4 regions of the Bacillus yunxiaonensis genome follow, and region 2 is predicted to be linked to each of the others. Evidence: riboswitches for the same ligand, from Rfam matches in the RefSeq annotation. Region 2 holds a riboswitch; each other region holds the start of a gene.
What was found. Region 2 has a riboswitch for S-adenosylmethionine ahead of mtnW (2,3-diketo-5-methylthiopentyl-1-phosphate enolase). Riboswitches for the same ligand answer to the same signal wherever they lie in the genome.
Positions count from the first base shown of each region.

Region 1 (5,482 bases), on a different contig from region 2:
CGTCACAGGACTAAGAGCTACTAAAAAGATAATGAACGGAATAGGACGAATCGTATTAATAACAATATTAAGGATAGAAAAGACCAGTTTATTTTCTAAAAAATTACCTTTTCTTGTTACATATAAAAGTAAACCTAGAGGTATACCAAGAATTGTAGCGAATATAAGGGTAGCAATAACCATTAATACCGTATCCCCAGTCGCATCTACAATCCGCGGCCAAAATGTACTCCAATCAACTTGCACGACTTTCGACCTCCTTCAATTGAACTTGCAAGCGTAGATGCTGAATTGCCTTTTGAATTTCTTTTGCCTCTCCTTGTAGTTCAACAAGAAGATTCCCAAATAAAATACCTTGTAATTCAATAATATTTCCATAGAGTACATTTACATCCACGTGATAATGCTTAGCAATATAGGACAATAACGGCTGTCCTGTTGCTTCACCTGTAAATGTTATACGGTAAATGAGTCCTCCATTTTGAATTTTAGCGATTACACTCTCTGGTAAGTGATCATTAATAACAGACCTTACGAAGTTTTGTGTCGTTTTTGTTTTCGGTCTTGTAAATACATCAAAAATCGTGCCTTCTTCAATCACCTTTCCCTTTTCCATAACAGCAACCCGGTGACAAATTTCTTTTACAACATGCATCTCATGCGTAATAAGAAGAATTGTAACCTTATATTCTTTATTTACCTTTTTTAATAGATTTAAAATTTCTGACGTTGTTTCTGGGTCCAATGCCGATGTAGCTTCATCACAAATTAGTACATCTGGGTATGTAGCAAGTGCTCTTGCGATGCCAACGCGCTGTTTCTGCCCTCCAGATAATTGCTCTGGATAATAATTCGCCTTATCTTCTAATCCGACAAATTGTAATAATTCTGTTACTCGCCTTTTAATTTCATTCTTTGGTAACTTCGCTAATTTGAGTGGATAAGCAATATTTCCATATACTGTTCGTGAATGGAACAAATTAAAGCTTTGAAAGATCATCCCAATCCTTTGACGCAACCGTCGTAACTCTTTTGTCGATAACGATGTAATATCTTTCCCATCAATAGACACAATACCTGATGTTGGACGCTCTAACATATTGACTAAACGTAAAAGTGTACTTTTCCCGGCACCACTAAAACCGATAATACCGAAAATTTCCCCTTGCTCAATCGTTAAGGATACATCTTCCACCGCATGTACAGATTGACCGCTCGACTCATAAACTTTACTCACTCTGTCGAATGAAATCATCCTATTCCCTCCTATTTGCTGTAACAACTCCAAGTCATTCTTGAGGCAAATAAAAAATGCCCTTCTTCTTATCCAATTTCATAAGAAGAAGGGCACTTGAATATGCTACGCTCACATCTTCTTATCTTCCAAGCTCCAAAGAGCTTGCTGGAATTAGCACGGTATTCAAAAGAATCCGTTGCTGAGGTATCATAGGGCCAGTCCCTCCACCTCTCTGGATAAGAATTCATATCGATTTAGTTGTCATTTAATTAATTTTCATTATAAAACTCTGAAAAGTAAGAGTCAACTAAAAAATTAAACTTTTCAGTTTTAATTTAATGTAAATTTCTTTATCTCACATTTTTCTAAAAGGAAAACTCTCTAAAATAATGGAATAATTAAACGAATACAAAATCAAAACTGGAGGCTGTAACTGAAATGAAAACTGCTCTTTTACTCGTTGATATCCAAAACGATTATTTTCCAAACGGAAAGATGGAACTGCGAAATGCTAGCGAAGCAAGTGAATATGCAAAACGCATACTTCAACATTTCCGTGAAACAAATCAGCCTATTTTTCATATCCAGCATGTTTCCACTCGCGAAAATGCAACATTTTTTCTTCCAAATACAGAAGGTATACACATTCATGAGAATGTTCGTCCTTTGCTGCAAGAAACAGTCATATTGAAACATTATCCAAATAGTTTTCGAGAAACTTCTCTATTCCAAGAATTACAAGATTTACAGATCGAACAAGTTGTTATATGCGGCATGATGACTCATATGTGCATTGATGCTACAGTACGAGCTGCCTTTGATTTTGGCTTTACATGTACAGTGATACATGATGCATGTGCAACGAAAGACTTAATCTTTAAAAATGTTTCTATTCCAGCTGTATACATTCACAATACAATTCTAGCTTCTTTAAATGAAGTGTATGCTAAGGTAATTAGCACAGAAGAGTTTTTACAACATGAAAAATCCCTTTGGTCTTAACCAAAGGGATTTTCTTTGTATCGTTTCACTTCTCTTACTCTTCCATCAGTGGGGGTTTTCTTTATCCCCCACCTAGCTTCTGTAGAAAAGCGAAGGCGGGGGGCCCGCGAATAGCGGGACAAATTTGTATTCTAGTACATTTTCATTTCCTATAATTCTATATTCTTATTAAGGTATAAAAAAAGAAACACCGCCTTCAGCGAGCAAACTGAAAGCGGTGTCTTCTTGTCTAATCATAGATTTTCCTTCAAATTGTATTATACAGGAAATTTATAAAATTTATACAAGGAAATATGACGAATGGGTCAAATTTTCTTGTCATTTTGTGTGTTTTTTATTTAAATTAATCAAAAAAACCAAAATAAGGTAAAATGATAAAGAAGGAGGTGCAACGAATGAGATTTCCAATTCAACGAAATCCACTACTTGCCTTACTCATTATTGCATTATGCCCAATACCTTTTATTCTCTTTTTTAATGAAAAGGCTGATGTAGGCTCTATTATAATAGGTATTATCATTTTACCTATTATACTTATGCTTCTATGGGCATTATTTCATTCTTATCACGAGATTACGAATACACGTCTCGTTGCTGTATTTGGCTTTGTCAAAATTATGATTCCACTTCACGAAATAACTAACATCAGATATACATACAACTTACTTTCTGCTCCCGCCTGGACGTTTAAGCGATTAGAAATTACTTATAGCAATTATGATATAGCGCTCATATCATTACCAAAAGACCCCGATTTATTTATAGAAAAAGTACAAGAAAAATGTCCACTTCTTCAAGATCATTCTATTTAATACACAAAAAGGCCTTCTCGGTTGAGAAGGCCTTTCTTATACTTCTTATAGAGTTTCAGAAGTAGTTTTTCCTTGCATGTGTAATGCTATATAGTCAGGTCCACCAGCTTTAGAATCTGTACCAGACATGTTAAAGCCACCGAATGGTTGGTAACCTACGATTGCACCAGTACATCCACGGTTGAAGTATAAGTTACCAACGTGGAAGTCTTCACGTGCTTTTTCAATATGTTCACGGTTATTAGAAACAACAGCTCCTGTTAAACCGTATTCAGTATTGTTCGCAATTGCAAGTGCATGATCAAAATCTTTTGCTTTGCAGAATGCTACAACTGGTCCGAAGATTTCTTCTTTCATAAGACGAGCATCTTCTGCAACGTCAGCGATGATTGTTGGCTTGATGAACCAACCTTGAGAATCATCACCTTCGCCACCTGCTACAAGTTTACCTTCTTCTTTACCAATCGCAACGTAGCTCATTACTTTATCGAATGCAGCTTGGTCGTTAACTGGTCCCATGTTTGTACCTTGTACAGCTGGGTTTCCTACTGTTAATTCATTTGTTAATTCAATTGCACGATTTAATACGTGATCGTATACATCTTCATGGATTACCGCACGAGAACATGCAGAACATTTTTGTCCTGAGAAACCAAATGCAGATGCAACGATAGATTTTGCTGCTAATTCAAGATCTGCTTCTTTATCAACAACGATTGTATCTTTACCGCCCATTTCAGCGATAACACGTTTTAACCAAATTTGTCCTGGATTTACTTTTGCTGCGCGTTCGTAAATACGAATACCAACATCACGTGATCCAGTGAAGCTGATGAAGCGTGTACGAGGATGATCAACTAAGTAATCTCCAACTTCAGATCCGCTACCAGGAATGAAGTTTACTACGCCTGCTGGTAAGCCAGCTTCTTCTAATACTTCCATAAACTTCGCTGCTACTACAGGTGTTGTACTAGCTGGTTTTAATAATACCGTGTTACCAGACACTACTGCAGCTGTTGTCATCCCTGCCATGATTGCAAATGGGAAGTTCCAAGGAGAAATGATAACACCTACTCCTAATGGAATGTAAGAGAAACGGTTATATTCAATTGGACGGCTTTCTACTGGAATGCCATCTTTTAATTTCAACATTTGACGACCATAATACTCCATGAAGTCGATTGCTTCTGCTGTATCAGCATCTGCCTCATTCCATGGCTTACCTGCTTCTTTCACAAGAATTGCGGAAAACTCATGCTTTCTGCGGCGAACGATTGCAGCTGCGCGGAATAAAATGTCTGCACGCATTTCTGGCTTCGTTTTTCTCCAAGTTTGGAATGTTTCATCCGCTACTTGCATTGCTTTTTCTGCTAATTCACGACTTGCTTTTGAAACGCGGCCAACGACTTCTTCTTTATTTGCAGGATTTACAGAAACGATTTTATCGTCTGTAGTGATCTTTTCTCCCCCAATAATTAATGGATAGTCTTGTCCAAGATAAGATTCTACTTTCTTTAAACCTTCTTCAAACGCTACTTTGTTTGCCTCTACTGTAAAATCTGTAAATGGCTCATGTTTGTATGCTACTACCATTATTTTAGCCTCCCCTTAGAAAAAAACGTTTACATAATACAACATTATTCTACACGATAATTTAGATTTGTTCAAATATTCTTAGACTTATATTTTTAAAATTAAATAATTTTTTAAATATAATAAATAAAAAAACAACAGGATGCATATGCATCCTGTTATAAAACGTGAACGTATTCCCAGAAATTTTTTCCAATTAACAAAATGGTTACGACCAAAAATAAAATCCGTATATATCCTACACCCTTTTGAACAGCAAATCTTGAACCAAAATATGCCCCTGCAATCATTGATAAACCCATGATCAAGCCATATTTAAACTGAATTGCACCTAAAAATAAAAATGTAATCAATGATACAATATTACTAACAAAATTTAAAACTCGACCAGATGCTGCTGCACCGATAAAATCCAACCCAATTAATAAAAATGCAAAAATTAAAAATGAACCTGTTCCCGGTCCAAAAAAACCGTCATAAAATCCAAGCATTAAAATGACAAAATAAAATAATAATGTTTTTCCTTTCGTCATTTTTTTATAGGTAGCTACACTACCCCAATCTTTTTTTAGAATAATGTAAATGGCAATTAATACAAGTAAAACTAGCACAAGAGGCCGCAAAACAGCTGGTGGGATGTACTTGACAACAAATGCCCCTGCAACTGCCCCAACAATTGTGAACGGAATGAGCTTTCCTACAATGCGAAAATCTACTTTTTTAGAACGAATAAAATAAACCGTACTCGTAAATGATCCCATTGTTGCTGCCAATTTATTTGTAGCAATAGCCGAAGCCGGCGGCAACCCAATAAACATAAGTGCCGGAAGTGAAATTA
Region 1 is NZ_JBAWSV010000008.1:193,545-199,026, forward strand. It holds gene WAX78_RS20715 (methionine ABC transporter permease) at 1-246, opposite strand, end outside; gene WAX78_RS20720 (methionine ABC transporter ATP-binding protein) at 236-1,255, opposite strand; SAM riboswitch class I at 1,374-1,480, opposite strand; gene WAX78_RS20725 (cysteine hydrolase family protein) at 1,676-2,239, shown strand; gene WAX78_RS20730 (PH domain-containing protein) at 2,635-3,051, shown strand; gene pruA (L-glutamate gamma-semialdehyde dehydrogenase) at 3,097-4,644, opposite strand; gene WAX78_RS20740 (TSUP family transporter) at 4,803-5,482, opposite strand, start outside.
Region 1: another riboswitch for S-adenosylmethionine. It lies ahead of WAX78_RS20720 (methionine ABC transporter ATP-binding protein); the one in region 2 lies ahead of mtnW (2,3-diketo-5-methylthiopentyl-1-phosphate enolase).

Region 2 (5,482 bases):
ATAGATTTCTCCCTACTCCCTTTTATTTTTTTCCTTTACAAAAAGTTGAAAAGATTATATCATTTGTCACTATAATTGCAACAATTTTCAAAAGAGGTGGAAAGTATGAAACATTTTCAACCTTCTGAGGTATTAACATCACTACCAACACAATTTTTTGCTACGCTTGTCACAAAAGTCAACAAAGCCGTGCAAGCTGGGCATGATGTTATTAACTTAGGACAAGGAAATCCAGATCAGCCAACACCAACGCATATCGTAACGGCACTACAGCGTGCAGCAGAACAGCCAATTCATCATAAATATCCGCCATTTCGCGGACATGAAAGCTTAAAAGAAGCTGTCGCTACGTTTTATGAGCGTGAATACGGTGTACAGTTAAATCCCAAAACCGAAGTAGCTGTTTTATTTGGCGGGAAAGCCGGATTAGTTGAGCTACCGCTTTGTTTTACAAATCCAGGCGATACAATTCTCGTTCCTGATCCTGGTTATCCAGATTATTTATCAGGTGTTGCCTTAGCGAAAACAAAGTTTTCAACAATGCCATTATTAGCAGAAAATCGATTTTTACCTGATTATACAAAGATTGATAAACAAACTGCTGAACAAGCAAAATTAATGTTTTTAAACTATCCAAATAATCCAACCGGAGCTGTTGCAACAACAGAATTCTTTGAGGAAACTGTATCATATGCAAACAAACATGACATTTTAGTTTGTCATGATTTCGCATATGGTGCTATCGGTTTTGATACCAAAAAACCAATTAGTTTCTTACAAGTGGATGGAGCAAAAGATGTTGGCATTGAAATTTATACGTTATCAAAAACATATAATATGGCAGGATGGCGCATTGCATTTGCCGTTGGGAATGAAAGTGTCATCGAAACGATCAACTTATTACAAGATCATATGTACGTCAGTATTTTTGGTGCCGTGCAAGAAGCTGCTTGCGAAGCTTTATTAAGTCCGCAAACTTGCGTAGATGAACTAGTAGAACGCTATGAATCTCGAAGAAATGCTTTAATTGCCGCTTGTCGTTCTATCGGCTGGAATGTTGTTGCACCAAAAGGATCTTTTTTCGCATGGCTTCCTGTTCCAGATGGATATACGTCAGAGCAATTTGCTGATGTACTATTAACGCAAGCACACGTTGCCGTCGCACCAGGTATCGGATTTGGTGAACACGGAGAAGGTTATATTCGCGTTGGTTTATTACATACAGAAGAACGCCTTCGAGAAGCAGTTCATAGAATTGATCAATTAAAAATTTTCAAAAAAATATTGACAACATAAAAATTCTCTGTCAAAATTCAGTTATCAAAAAAAATTAAAGCATTTCCAAATACTTCTTATCAAGAGCAGGTGGAGGGACGAGCCCGATGAAACCCGGCAACCGATCTACTTTATGTAGGCACGGTGCTAATTCTCGCAGCATTACGCTGACAGATAAGGAGCTGGTTGTAAAAAACCTCTCCTTAGCTGAGAGGTTTTTTTTATTCAACTAGGAGGTTATGAAAATGAGCGGAATAATAGCAACATACTTAATTCATGATGATTCTCACAATTTAATTCACAAAGCAGAGCAAATCGCTCTCGGTTTAACAGTTGGTTCGTGGACACACTTACCTCACTTACTACAAGAACAATTAAAACAACATAAAGGCTCCGTCATTAGCGTGGAAGAATTAGAAAACAACGAAAAAACAAATATATACCTTGATAAAAAAGTAAAGCGAGGCCTTATTAAAATTCATTATCCATCTGCTAACTTCAGTACCGACTTACCAGCAATTTTCACCACTGTTTTCGGAAAATTGTCACTAGACGGAGAAATTAAATTAATTGATTTAACATTTTCTGATGATATAAAAAAGCTTTTTCCAGGTCCTAAATTTGGTATTAATGGGATACGAAACACATTGAAAGTTCACGACCGCCCTCTTCTCATGAGTATTTTCAAAGGAATGATTGGCCGAAATATCGGCTATTTGAAAACACAGCTTCGCGATCAAGCAAGCGGAGGTGTAGACATTGTAAAAGATGACGAAATTTTATTTGATAATCCGTTAACACCACTGTCTGAACGGATCCGAGCTGGAAAAGAAGTATTGCAGTCCGTTTACGAAACATATGGTCATAAGACGTTATATGCTGTTAATCTTTCAGGACGCACTTATGATTTAAAAGAGAAGGCGAAACAAGCCGTTGCAGCTGGAGCTGATCTATTACTCTTCAATGCATTTGCTTATGGACTTGATGTTTTACAAGCTTTAGCGGAGGACGATGATATTTCTATTCCAATCATGGCACACCCAGCAGTAAGCGGGACTTACATAGCATCTGATTTATATGGATTTTCATCTTCCTTATTACTCGGCAAGCTCCTTCGCTATGCAGGCGCAGATTTTTCATTATTTCCATCACCTTATGGAACTGTCGCTTTAAAACAAGAAGAAGCACTTTCTTTAGCAAAATCACTTACAGATGAAAATGAGCCATTTAAACGAAGTTTTCCTGTTCCATCTGCTGGCATTCACCCAGGACTTGTTCCGCTTCTTATTCGTGATTTTGGTCAGCAATGTGTCATTAATGCTGGTGGCGGTATTCACGGACACCCATCTGGCGCACAGGGAGGCGGAAAAGCATTTCGATCTGCTATCGATGCAACGCTAACAAACATACCTCTTCATGAGGTTAATGATCCTAATTTACAAGCCGCCTTGCGTTTATGGGGCAATCCTTCTGGAGAGGTGAAGGCATGAGTATTCAAATTTTTTGCGATTTCGATGGCACAATTACAAATAACGATAATATTGTTGCCATTATGGAAAAGTTTGCACCGCCAGAAGCGGAAACAATTAAACAACAAATTTTATCACAAGAACTTTCTATTCAAGAAGGTGTTGGAAAACTTTTTTCTCTATTACCTACAAGTCTACAAAATGAGATTACAGCTTTCATTAAAGAAACCGCAGTCATTCGTACTGGCTTTATAGAATTTGTACAGTTTTTACGAGATAACAATATCTCACTTTATATCATATCAGGAGGAATGGACTTTTTTGTTTATCCTCTTCTCGAAGGACTTGTTGATTTTAAGCAAATTTATTGTAATACAACTGATTTTTCTAATGAAACAATTCAAGTAAATTGGCCACATTTGTGTGATGAACATTGTGAAAATGAATGTGGTCTTTGTAAATCAACGCTTATTCGCAATTTAAGTTCACGGAATAATTTTAAAATTGTAATTGGGGATTCTATTACAGATTTACAAGCCGCAAAACTTGCTGATAAAGTGTTTGCTCGTGACTTTCTTATTACAAAATGCAAAGAACATCACATTTCTTATACACCTTTTGAAACATTTCATGATATCCAAAACGAAGTAGGGAAATTGTTGGAGGTGATAAAGTGAAACAGTTATTTCGTCAATGGCAAGAGCTAAGTGACCTGAAAAAAGAATTAACCGACCGAAATTGGTTTCCAGCAACAAGCGGAAATATTTCCATAAAAGTGAGCGACAATCCACTTACCTTTCTCATTACAGCAAGTGGAAGAGATAAAACAAAAACAACGCCAGATGACTTTCTGTTAGTCAATCAAAATGGGGATCCTGTTTTAGAAACAGATTTACGCCCTTCTGCAGAAACATTGTTACATACTCACATTTATAACAATACAAACGCTGCATGCGTCTTGCATGTCCATACAACCGATAACAATGTCATTACAAACGTATATGACAAAGAAGTTGTACTCTGCAATCAAGAAATTATTAAAGCTCTCAACATTTGGGAAGAAGGAGCCTCTATTCGAATTCCAATCATTGAAAATTACGCTCATATTCCAACGTTAGGTGAGAATTTCCGTAATCATATTTATGAAGATGCAGGAGCAGTTTTAATCCGAAATCACGGTATTACAGTATGGGGAAAAGATAGCTTTGATACAAAAAAAAGATTAGAAGCATATGAGTTTCTATTCCAGTTCCATATTAAACTTTTATCAATTAAAGGAGGCGTTCAACATGGCGCAAATTCGTATTCATGAAGTTAACACTCGTATTGAAAAAGAAATAGAAGTACAACAATTTTTACAAAATGAAGGTGTTTTGTATGAGAAATGGGATATCATAAAACTTCCTGCTCATTTACAAGAAAACTATGCATTAACTGATGAAAGTAAGAAAGAAATTTTAGCAGTGTTCGCAGAAGAGGTCGCTGATGTTTCTAAGCGCCGCGGCTATCAAGCAAGCGATGTTATCTCACTTTCTAACGCAACACCGAATTTAGATGAATTATTAGTAAACTTTAAACAAGAACACCATCATACTGATGATGAAGTTCGCTTTATTGTTAGCGGACATGGCATTTTTGCCATTCAAGGAAAAGATGGTCGTTTCTTTGATGTTGAACTTGAACCAGGCGATTTAATTTCGGTTCCTGAAAACACGAGACATTACTTTACACTTCAAGATGATCGTCAAGTTGTCGCAATTCGTATTTTTGTGACAACTGAAGGTTGGGTTCCTATTTACTAAGGTAGTACGTTGAATAAAAGGAATGGATTCCCCTTTTTCTTCCTTTTATTCACTCTACATATATACATCCTCCTATGGGCAGGTTTATCTCTATACAGGAGATAAACCTGCATTTTTTGTTGAATAATTTTTTACAATTTTATGAACATTTTGTGAATTTTTTCTGAATATTCTGTTTAAAATGTGTTATAATACAAATAATAGAAAAAACAAGTGAAATTGTAAAAAGGAGGAAGGGAATACATGGAGTTAATTTTAGCCATTCTTTTCGGTGTCGTTTGCGGGTCTATACCTGCTGTTGTGGGAGCTATTATGGAGGAATTAGAAGTCGGTATGATCGGTTTTGTCGCATCTTCTGTAAGCGCTTTATTTTTTGGTTTATATGGTGCAATTCCTGTTTGTACACTGTTTGCACTATATATATTACGTCATTCTCGCACAAAACGATTTACTCGAACTAGAATGGGTGAAGTCATTCCCTTTCCAATTGAAAAAGCACGCCGCGCAACAGGCCTTTCTTAAATAAAAAAGTCCTCATATGAGGACTTTTTTATTTATTTTCTTCTAAGAATTGAAATAGCTCCTGTAAATGAAGTGCATCCTCTCCATAACTAACCGAAACATAAAATTTCCCAGCTACTTCTGCATTCATATATACATCAATGAGATCACGTTCGTACTTTAACGCTAAATAAAATTCCATCTCTTCTAGCATTTCTTTCGTTGTGCGAATGACATAACGACCTGTTTCATCTCTGCCATATTCAAATACCGGTTCAAAATTATACTTCTTTTTAAATGCAGCCAGTTGCTTATCATTAATATGAATTGTTTCTGCGCGCTGTACCGTATCAATGATATTATCAAATTTCTCCAAGCCCATGCACTCACTCCTTTATGTATCGTTTATACAATGCCTGTGTTCCACTATTTTCT
Region 2 is NZ_JBAWSV010000002.1:69,175-74,656, forward strand. It holds gene WAX78_RS06315 (carbon-nitrogen family hydrolase) at 1-2, opposite strand, end outside; gene WAX78_RS06320 (pyridoxal phosphate-dependent aminotransferase) at 106-1,296, shown strand; SAM riboswitch class I at 1,350-1,456, shown strand; gene mtnW (2,3-diketo-5-methylthiopentyl-1-phosphate enolase) at 1,521-2,765, shown strand; gene WAX78_RS06330 (2-hydroxy-3-keto-5-methylthiopentenyl-1-phosphate phosphatase) at 2,762-3,421, shown strand; gene WAX78_RS06335 (methylthioribulose 1-phosphate dehydratase) at 3,418-4,056, shown strand; gene WAX78_RS06340 (1,2-dihydroxy-3-keto-5-methylthiopentene dioxygenase) at 4,034-4,546, shown strand; gene WAX78_RS06345 (hypothetical protein) at 4,790-5,068, shown strand; gene WAX78_RS06350 (DUF3909 family protein) at 5,097-5,429, opposite strand; gene WAX78_RS06355 (NAD(P)-dependent oxidoreductase) at 5,434-5,482, opposite strand, start outside.

Region 3 (5,482 bases), on a different contig from region 2:
TAGCCGTAGTATTAGCCAGCCAATAATCAAGTTCTATCATGCTTATGTTTTTATTTTTTGCAATTTTGTAAATGTAATCTAGTAATTGTGTGCCATAGCCTTTATTTCTATATGTTTCTAGGACACTAATTTGATGTATGTATATAGATGTATATATTTTTTTGAAAGCATTGCCTGGATAACTTTTAATCTCTAACCATGCATATCCGACAGTTTGATTAGACTCTTCTAACAGTAAAAAAATAAAACTAGGACTATCAATCATATTTTGAAAAAAATCTTTTACAGCATCGTAGCGATAAGGGTGAAAATGTTCAGGATATAATGATGCATGTAAGTTTTGTACAGGTTCATTTAGTTTTGAAATTATTTCATAATTATTTGTTTCACTAATTCTCATAATATCACCTTTTTTATTAAGATAGATTTTGAGGATTTCTAGTAGTTCTTTTTATTATATCTTATTTAAAGGTATGAGATAAAGCTGCTAATGAAACAGCAATAGGGATAAGCTATGATTTGTGGTATAGTGAGAAAGTATGTTTTTTAAGGTAGAGGAAGGAGACATAGATATGATTACACCTACGCAAACTCCTTCATTAACAGAGACGATGAAAGAGTGGCATCAAGCGTTAGCATATGAAATTAAACATTGGAAAACGGTTGGTGGAAGTAAACTATCAATTATAAATGGACGTTTTCTATATACAGACTATGAAAGTAGTGTATATATATTCCAGCTTATTTCTGAAGTAAGTTTACCGGATGGAACACCAATTCGGATTGAATTTGACGGTGACGAAGCAACAGGGGAAGTGCTATCTGTTCAAGGACTAGAGATTGAAGTGAAACTTAATTGTTACATGCAGCACCATATAAATGAAGCAGCGTTATATAGTGAACCGTGGCAACTGTTAGAGCAATTGCAAGAGCGTTTAAAAGAAGTGAGAAAAGATAAACAAAGACGTCAGCGCGTGAAACGGTTATTACAAGGTGATAGTACACCAAAGCATATTATGAAAATGAAAAAAGCGAAAAATGAACTTGCATACCGTGCTTTTTATAATGCAACAACGTACATTTGGGGACCGCCAGGAACAGGAAAATCATACAATTTATCACGAATTATTGCAGCTCATTATCAAAGTGGAAAATCTGTTCTTGTATTAGCTCATAGTAATGCAGCAGTTGATGTATTAATGAGCGAAGTAACAAAGCAAATTGAGAAAAAAGAAAAATGGGTACCAGGAGACGTTATTCGCTATGGTTTTAGTCAAAATGAACAAATTCGCGATCATGAAACGTTACTTACCACGCGATTAGTTGAATCGACAAATGCAGAATGGGAAGAAGAACGGCTGTATTTAGAAGAATTAAGACAAGAATTAAGACAAAAAATCCTTTCTTACAAAGCGACTTCTTCTGAAAAGAAAAGAATGCAGGAAATAGAAGGAGAACTTCGAAAGCAAAAAGCAAAAGTGAAAGAAGTTGAAAAAGAGTATATTGAAAATGCAAAAGTCATTGGGGCAACATTATCGAAATGTGCAATCGATTCGCTTGTTTACGAAAGAACGTTTGACCTTGTAGTCGTGGATGAAGTGAGTATGGCATATGTTCCGCAAATAGCATTGGCAGCCTCTTTAGGAAAGCGAATTGTCGTTTGCGGCGACTTTCTACAATTACCACCGATTGCTTTATCAAATCATGAACTTGTGAACAAATGGTTAAAAGAAGATGTGTTTTATCATGCGGGTATAGTAGAATCTGTAAACGATCATAAAAAGCACCCGAATTTATACATGTTGCAAGAGCAGCGCCGTATGCATCCGCATATTTCAAGTTTTACAAATGAATTTATTTATAAAAATGAAGTGTTCGACCATTCATCAGTCACATCCCGTAACGATATTGCAAACTTACAGCCTTTCATGAGGGAGGCAGCAGTTTTACTAGATACAAGTAATATCGGAGCTTATTCATTAAAAGATGTTGTCTCTAGCTCACGTTATAATATTTTTTCAGGTCTAATAGCGATGCAACTTATGTTAATTGGCTTGATGGATGGAATACCGTCAATTGGTATCGTTACACCATATCGTGCTCAGGCCCGTTTTTTATCAACATGTATCCGTGAATTTCTTCAAAAAACAAAGTTCAAAAATACACCTGTACTAGCAGCGACCGTTCATAAATTTCAAGGATCTGAACGTGATATGATTTTATTTGATACAGTTGATAGTTATCCGCAAGAACGCCCAGGTGTGCTGTTTTTTGATCAAAAAAACCATCGACTTGTTAATGTTGCAGTAACAAGAGCAAGAGGGAAGTTTATTCAGTTATCAGATTGTCAATATATGAAGCAAAACCTTTCGCGAAAACAAGCCTTATCTCATTTAACACAGCACCTACAAAGGCAAGGAAATGTATATGATCGTACAACATCAAGAACGTTTCTAGAGCGGAAAATTACAAAGAGATTGCGATGGTTTGTACAAACAAGCGCTGAAGAAACGAAAGTATTATTAAAAGATATTATTTCAGCAAAAAAGAAAATTATTGTGTCCATCCCGAATTCAAGCCGTATGGATAAGAGGATTTGGCAAGCGTTAGTACGTGCAGAAGCATCTGTTATTATATATACAGAAGGTGCAATTCCAATAAAAAACGTACAAGCACGTCGCCAAAACAAAGTGATGCCATTTGTTATCATTGATGATGAAATAATGTGGGTAGGTGCTCCATTAACAGCTCATATGATATTTGATGGCAGTCCGGAGTTTCCATATATTGTAGCGAGACTACAAGCTCCGCAAACAATTGGAGTATTAAAAGGATTTTTAGATATAAAAATATAGAATTTTCTTGACTTTTAAATGTAATAAAATTAGAATGAAAATAATTTAACAAATTCAAATACGAATACTTGTAATTTCTTATCATGAGAGGTGGAGGGACTGGCCCTTTGAAGCCTCGGCAGCGGATTCATTATGAATACTGTGCCAATTCCAGCAAGTGCAAGGCTTGAAAGATAAGAAAGATGGCATAGATTTATTGTGTATACTTTAAGGCCTCTTTCTATCTATTAGAAAGAGGTTTTTTTATTTAACATATTGAAAGGGGAATGCAAAATGGGAGTTTTACAAATTACTACACATCGGAATAAAATTGTACAAAGTATCGAGGAACAAAAAGAGATTTATGTGAAAACGAGTCATGCTATTCATGATAATCCAGAGATAGGGAATCAGGAGTTTTTTGCATCAAAAACGCTTAGTTTATTGCTAGGAAGTGCTGGTTTTCAACTTCAACATCATATCGCTGGCCATGAAACGGGTTTTATTGCAAGAAAAAGTTCTGGAAAGAAAGGACCTACAATTGCTTTTTTAGCAGAATATGATGCACTTCCAGGTTTAGGTCATGCCTGTGGACATAATTTAATTGGAACAATTAGTACAGCTGCGGCAATTGCTTTATCAGAGGTGATTGAAGAAATTGGCGGAGAAGTTGTTGTGTTTGGTACACCGGCAGAAGAAGGAGGACCGAACGGAAGTGCAAAAGGAAGTTATGTAAAAGCAGGCTTGTTTAAAGATATTGATGCAGCACTTATGATTCATCCAAGCGGGAAAACAGCAACAACTAGTCCATCCCTTGCATTAGATCCACTAGATTTTCATTTTTACGGTAAACCAGCTCATGCTGCTGCATCTCCAGAAGCAGGAATTAATGCATTAGATGCAGTTATTCAATTGTTTAATAGTATTAATGCACTTCGTCAACAATTACCTGCAGACGTGCGTATTCATGGGATTATTACAGATGGAGGAAAAGCGCCCAATATTATCCCGGATTATGCATCAGCTCGTTTCTTTATTCGAGCAAAAACGAGAAAACGATGCACCGAAATTACAGAAAAGATACGTAATATTGCACAGGGGGCCGCTCTTGCGGCTGGTACAACAGTAAAGATTGAACAATTTCAAAATGAGATTGATAATTTAGTAATTAATCAAGCTTTTAATGCGATAATTGCCGAAGAACTAGAAGGATTGGGAGAAGACGTTCACCGCGATGAACGTGTCGGCATTGGTTCTACAGATGCCGGAAATGTTAGCCAAGTAATTCCGACAATTCATCCTTACATTAAAATTGGACGTGATGATTTAGTTGCACATACAGATGCATTTCGAGAAGCAGCACGCTCTGCAAGAGGAGATGACGCATTAATCATTGGAGCAAAAGCGTTAGCGCTAACTGCTTTCCGTTTAATTACAGAAGAAACATTGTTAGAAAACATTAAACAAGAGTTTAAGAATGGGAAATAGAAAAAATTTGTATGAAAAAATTAGTTATGAAGAAGTAACAGATTACAGTTTTACATTTATTTCTCATTAACGGGCAGTAAGCCCCCCATCTCAAAATTTAGAGAGAAGCGATAGGTGGGGGTTAACTGCCCGTAAAAGCCCGATTGATGAGAGCTTTCCATAAGTGGGGGATGAAAAAAAACCCCCACTTATGGAAGTTTCACTTTATTATGTTTTGAATGTATACTTTCGTCAGCGATTTTGGAGAAAACGGATGAATCGATATAAACTTATTAAAATCAAAGGAATGAAAGTAAACTAATATGTAAAAGTTTACATTCAAAATAACTAAAAGAATCCTAAATAAATAAGATTCTTTTAGTTATTTTAAAATTTTATTTATCTTGTTTCACTAGTTCATTTGATGATGATTTGTTTAGGAATCTTCACAATTATCTTTCTTGGTTATCATAATATGTTTTATCTGCGTATTTTTTATCATTTCCTTTTAGATAGGCTAAGATTATTTTTGGATTTTTAAGTAAAGCCCAGTCTCCATATTTATCAAATCTTCTGGTCGAAGTTATCATTCCATTTTTAATTGTACCGAATTTCTTATTATTTTGCTTTCCCCATTTTTTTAACCGTTTAGCGAAATCTGCATCTTCTGCCATAAGCATGTTTTCATTAAATCCGTTGATTGCCATAAAGTCTTTTCTATAGCACCAAAAAATCCCTACAGATATAGCTCCATACTTAAAAAGAAGGGGGATTATTATTAATATTGCGGAAACGAATATTCCTAAAGATATTCTGTCAAACTTTCCAGTTGCCCCACCGCCAATGTATTTACCTGAAGCTAAATATTTGTCTGCATTAGACAACATAGACTCTGTCATTTGGGTATCAGCGTCTATAGTAATGATTATTTCTCCGCTAGCTATTTCGGCCCCTGCATTTCGGATCTTGGATAAGTTTTTATCGTTATTTTTTAATGTAATACAGTTATACGACTTTGCTATTTCCTCTGTTTTATCTGTGCAACGATTTAAAACAACTATGACTTCAGTTTGATCTTTATATGCCTCTGATGCTTTTGCAATTGAATCCAAACATTTTCTAATGTACTTTTCTTCATTATGTGCAGGGATTATAATAGAAAACTTCACATCTTTTTTAAA
Region 3 is NZ_JBAWSV010000001.1:722,642-728,123, reverse strand. It holds gene WAX78_RS03630 (GNAT family N-acetyltransferase) at 1-400, opposite strand, end outside; gene WAX78_RS03625 (AAA domain-containing protein) at 573-2,855, shown strand; SAM riboswitch class I at 2,931-3,035, shown strand; gene WAX78_RS03620 (M20 family metallopeptidase) at 3,129-4,322, shown strand; gene WAX78_RS03615 (glycosyltransferase family 2 protein) at 4,754-5,482, opposite strand, start outside.
Region 3: another riboswitch for S-adenosylmethionine. It lies ahead of WAX78_RS03620 (M20 family metallopeptidase); the one in region 2 lies ahead of mtnW (2,3-diketo-5-methylthiopentyl-1-phosphate enolase).

Region 4 (5,482 bases), on a different contig from region 2:
TTGTGCAAAAGTCAAAAGGAGTTCAAGTGGATGCGGGCTCTCTGAAAGAAAGGGCACAGAATGGTATGAAGCTGTTGCAAGTATTGTTAGTTTGTTCGTTAGAAGAGGCCCTTCAAACCGCTGATTCTATGCAAGCGCGGGGATTTGGAGTGACAAAACGAAGTACATATATTCGATACCGTATGGAACATAGGGATTGGTTTTTCCTTGCTTTTTTAGTGATTTTATTTGTATGTTGCCTTTTTGGAATAAGTATGGGATATGGTGTTTTAATGATTTATCCAAAAGTAGAATCACTCCTTTTGCAACAAAATGACCTATTTTTCTTTATTCTATTTCTTATGTATATAAGTCTACCAATTCTAGTAGAAGGAAGGGAGTGGTTATGGTGGCGCATGCAGAAATAAAAGATTTGTCGTTTACATATACAGACGAGGGGTCTGCGGCTTTATGTAATGTGTCTTTATCTGTTTCTCACGGAGAATTTGTTGTGTTGGCAGGACGTTCTGGTTGCGGCAAGACGACGTTATTAAAACATTTCAAAAAAGAGCTTCTCCCGATTGGAATGAGAGAAGGCGGCATGTATTATGATGGGGAATGTTTGCATTCAATACCAGGTTTATTATCGGCTCAAGAAATCGGCATGGTATTTCAAAACCCGGAGAATCAGCTTGTGATGGACACAGTGATTCAAGAACTTGCATTTTCTCTTGAGAACGTCGGCTATGAAACAACTGTAATTCAAAAAAGAATTGCTGAATTAATTAGTTTTTTAGGGTTTCAAGATATGTTGCATCAATCTGTACATACGTTATCTGGTGGACAAAAGCAGCTTGTTAATCTAGCTGCTGTACTTGTTTTGCAGCCTAAATTATTGCTATTAGATGAACCGACAGCACAGCTAGATCCAATTGCAGCAAAAGATTTTTTAGGACTATTGAAACGAATTCATGAAGAACTAGGAATTACAATTATTTTGAGTGAGCATCGTTTAGATGAAGTGGTTCCTCTCGCCGACCGAATTGTTTTTATGGATGAAGGTACCATTGTCTATGATGGAAAACCAAATAAAGTGATTCCAGAAATGTGGAAAGTAAAAGCATTTCGCCCATATATTCCGCAAATTCCACGTTTGTTTTTAGAATGGAAGGCTGAAAATGTTCCGTTTACAGTTCGTGATGCACAAAAACAAATTCGTTCGATTTTAAATGAATTTCAGTATGATACCCCTCCGCAACATGCAGAAAAGAGGGATGTACTGTTACAAGCAAAACATGTTTCATTTCAATATGAAAAACATGGACCGTTCATTTTGCAGGATTTGATGCTGACGGTTAAACAGGGACAATGGACAGCGCTTGTTGGAAAAAATGGTACCGGAAAATCAACGTTATTAACGCTTTTAGCAGGGCTGCAAAAATGTCGCAGAGGAAAAGTGATTTGGGAAGGTAAGTTAATTCATAAAACAGAAGTAACAGAGCGCTTTAAAAAAATTGGTTATGTATCGCAGCACCCTTACTATCATTTTACACATGATACTGTTTGGGACGAGCTTTTTAGCCGTGCGCAACAATTATATAAAAAAGAAGCGAATGAAAAAGTAGAAGAAATGCTTCGGAAGTTTTCAATCTTGCATATTCTTAATCGCCATCCGCATGATTGTAGCGGCGGAGAACAGCAATTAATCGCTCTTTGTACAGTGTTATTGTCAAAGCCAAATCTATTATTATTAGATGAACCGACAAAGGGATTAGATCCAGGCAAGAAAGAACAGCTTGGCGAGTTGTTTCAGCAATTACAAAAAGAAGGAACGACGATTGTTATGGCGACGCATGATATTGAGTTTGCAGCAAAATATGTGGATAACTGTATCATGTTATTTGATGGGAAAATTATTATGGAAGACACACCGGCCCGCTTTTTTAGTGAGAACTTTTTTTATACAACATCTGTTAATCGTTTTATTCGTAAACAACTGCCGTATGCTTTAACATGGGAGGATGTGTTTGAGGCGTGTCCAAAAGATATGCTGGTATAGTTGTAGTCGTTTTTTTAGTGTTGATTATTACACTTTTATTTACGTCTTTTGTGACGGATCAATATTATATATGGTGCAGTCTTTTCTTTTTAATTGTGATTATGTTGCCATTTTACGTGCGTTTTGAGAAAAAAGCTTTTGTTTCGCGTGAAATTGTACTTGTAGCTGTCCTAGCGGCAATTGCTGCGATTAGTCGTGTACCATTTTCTTTCATTCCAAGTGTACAACCAACTTCGTTTGTTATTATTGTATCAGCGATTGTTTTTGGTAGTGAGACGGGTTTTCTTATCGGTGCAACAGCTGCGTTAGTTTCTAATATATTCCTAGGGCAAGGGCCTTGGACTCCGTGGCAAATGTTTTGCTGGGGTATGATGGGTTTTTCAGCAGGACTGCTGCGTCATACGTGGATGATGAAAACATTATGGGGAAGAGTTCTCTTTGGATTTATTGCAGGATTTGCTTTTAACTGGGTTATGAATTTATGGTTTCTTATTGGTTTTTTGAAAGAACTAACATGGGATACTTTTATAAAGGCGTATATTACAAGTTTTTATTTTGATCTTGCACATGCACTTTCCAATGTATTTTTTCTTTGGGTGTTTAGCACATCTTGGATTAAAATATTGGCACGTTTTAAGAAGAAGTACGGTATATTAGAATGAGGAAATGCAACGCACGTTTTCCCAAGTAAATAGGGAATAAGTTTTTCTTATAAGACATAAATATATACAGTAGGATCGCGACTTACATATTCGTTCGCTTTTTGAGACACTTCTTACATGATGTAAGGGGTGTCTTTTTTATGTATAAGTAAGTGCATTTTTAATTAACTATTTAGGAATTAGAATCCAATTCATACTTTGTTTCTCATACTATGGTACTGCACTCATAAATAGAAAGATGATACAACAGATGGATGTTGTAATAATGATATATCTATATACTGGTAGTGATAAAGAGAGTGATATTTCAGATTTCCCCCTTTTGTATATAAATTCCCTATCGTAAAATTGAGTGAAAACAAGGGGAGAGATGAGTGATAACTGTTGGCCTGGCATAATCGCTGTAACTAATTAATGTATGGGGAACACGCCCATTGCCAGTAGTTGAAATTTATTGCATTAGTACGAAGAAGGGATGTAAAACATGATAAAGAGTATATACGAAACACATTTACATGTAAGGGATTTAGAGAGAGCAATTGATTTTTACCAAAATAAACTTGGATTAAAGCTAGCGAGAAAATCACCTGAAAGGAAAGTAGCCTTTTTTTGGATAGGAGAAGATAGACGACAAATGCTGGGATTATGGGAAGTGCCAACAGATGCTTATATTCAGCTCAATCATTTCGCTTTCGAGGTAGAATTGAATTTCTTAAAACAGTCCAAAATATGGCTGGAAGAGAGAGGGATAGAAGTGATTGGAAGCCAAGGAAAAGGGAATCAAGAACCCATTGTCCAAAGCTGGATGCCGGCAGCGAGTGTTTACTTTCTCGATTATGATGGAAATAAGCTGGAGTTTATTTCTTTATTATCTGATGAACCCAATGAACTTGGATATGTACCATTTTTAAGTGAATGGGAAAAAGAAGTTCCTAATAGAAACGTTTAAAAACAAAATAAGAGTTGATATTAAGTTAATAAATAAAAAGTAAGCACGATTCATACGTGCTTACTTTTTATTTTTGGGAATTTTTCATTCTTGAGATAAAATATCTGCCGTACTATCACACTGTTGCAACGCATGTTGGACAGCTTGTAAAGATTGTTCAATGCGTTGACGATTATCTGATTTCTCGACTGTTTGCAAGGCGTTTTGTAAACAGTTTTTTGCTTCATGTAAAGCCTGGCAAGAATCTTGAACATGACCACGTGCATTTTTTTGCATGATTGCACCTCCTTTGGTCTATACATTTGTAGTATGAGCAAAACGAAACAAAATATAATAGTTTTCTAAAAAATAAATCCTGATTATTCTTATAGGAATTGACTTTTTTGGTTATATGCATTATAGTAAGAGATAAAGTGAATATTTTCTTATCCAGAGAGGTGGAGGGACTGGCCCGATGAAACCCAGCAACCGCAATGCAGGTGCTAATTCCAGCAGAACAGTTTTGTTCTGGAAGATAAGAAGGAAGAGACATGTTCCGCTTCTTCTTATCGAAGAGGTTTTTTTATTGCAAAAAAACCGATAATGAAAGATGGACAACGAGAAGAAAGGAGTGGACATAACTGTGACACTTGAGAAATATATTACGTTGCGCAGTGCAATTTACGAATATATGGAAGAACAAGAAGAGCCGATTACGTTATTGGATATTCAAGAGTATATTGCTTCTGAACATAAAGGGAAATTTGCAAAAAAGATGCTTCAACAATTTTATTTATTGCGGTTACTCGATGAACTAAAACTGGATGGAAAAATTACTTTAGCAGGGCCGCACAAATATATAATGATAAGGGGATTTGCTACATAGCAAAAGAGAAAAGAGGGAGTTGATCTCTCTTTTTTATGTTATAATTTATTTGAAAATTCACTTATTTTCGAGGTATGTAGATAAAAAGACTGTACTATGCAGTCTTTTTACAAGGAAATGGTGCTGAGTGTGTAGTGTTCAAAAATTAAATGTGCCCCGAAAGATGGGCGTTCTCGGCTAACAAATAAAAAAGACACCATCGCCGAATAGGTGTCGTTGCTTTTGTCGAAGGGGCTTGCCCTTTGACATGTATTAGAATAGCATGTGGGCCCACGAAAAGTCAAAAGGGAATTAAAGGAAAGGTGTTATTTACAATGAATATATTGATTGTATACACGCATCCAAACCCATCAAGCTTCAATGCTGCTATTTTGAAACATGTAGAACAAGGATTACAAAAAACAAGTCACTCTGTAACCGTTCTTGATTTGTATAAGGAACAATTTAATCCGGTTCTAACCTTTAACGAGACAAAAAAGAGAAGAGATTTAGTGCATGAGGAAGAAACAAGAAAATATAGGGAATTAGTTGCAGAGGCAGATTACTTCATTTTTATTTATCCAGTTTGGTGGTGGAGTATGCCTGCGATATTAAAGGGGTTTATTGACCGAGTATTTGTTTCAGGTTTTGCTTACAAATATGAAGAGAGAATGCCTAAAGGATTACTTACAGGAAAACAAGCATGGGTGATTCATACATTAGATTCTCCTTTATGGTACGCTGCTCTTTTGTACCGATCAGCTGAATGGATTGTGATGAAGAAAGGAATATTGTCCTTTTGTAGGATACATAACATAAAGCGTTCTGTATTTCAATCTGTGAAAAGTAGTAAACAAGAAAAAAGAGAAAAATGGCTGCAAAAGATATATGAGAAGGCGGCAAAATTATGAAAAATAAGGAACAGATTTATAAAATTATGAGTGTATGTGAAAGAGAAGATGACTTGTTTTATTCTTATCTTTCTTGTT
Region 4 is NZ_JBAWSV010000001.1:744,543-750,024, reverse strand. It holds gene WAX78_RS03745 (energy-coupling factor transporter transmembrane component T) at 1-407, shown strand, start outside; gene WAX78_RS03740 (ABC transporter ATP-binding protein) at 386-2,038, shown strand; gene WAX78_RS03735 (ECF transporter S component) at 2,014-2,700, shown strand; gene WAX78_RS03730 (VOC family protein) at 3,185-3,649, shown strand; gene WAX78_RS03725 (hypothetical protein) at 3,734-3,925, opposite strand; SAM riboswitch class I at 4,072-4,170, shown strand; partial or broken gene WAX78_RS03720 (hypothetical protein) at 4,239-4,537, shown strand; gene WAX78_RS03715 (NAD(P)H-dependent oxidoreductase) at 4,829-5,404, shown strand; gene WAX78_RS03710 (hypothetical protein) at 5,401-5,482, shown strand, end outside.
Region 4: another riboswitch for S-adenosylmethionine. It lies ahead of WAX78_RS03720 (hypothetical protein); the one in region 2 lies ahead of mtnW (2,3-diketo-5-methylthiopentyl-1-phosphate enolase).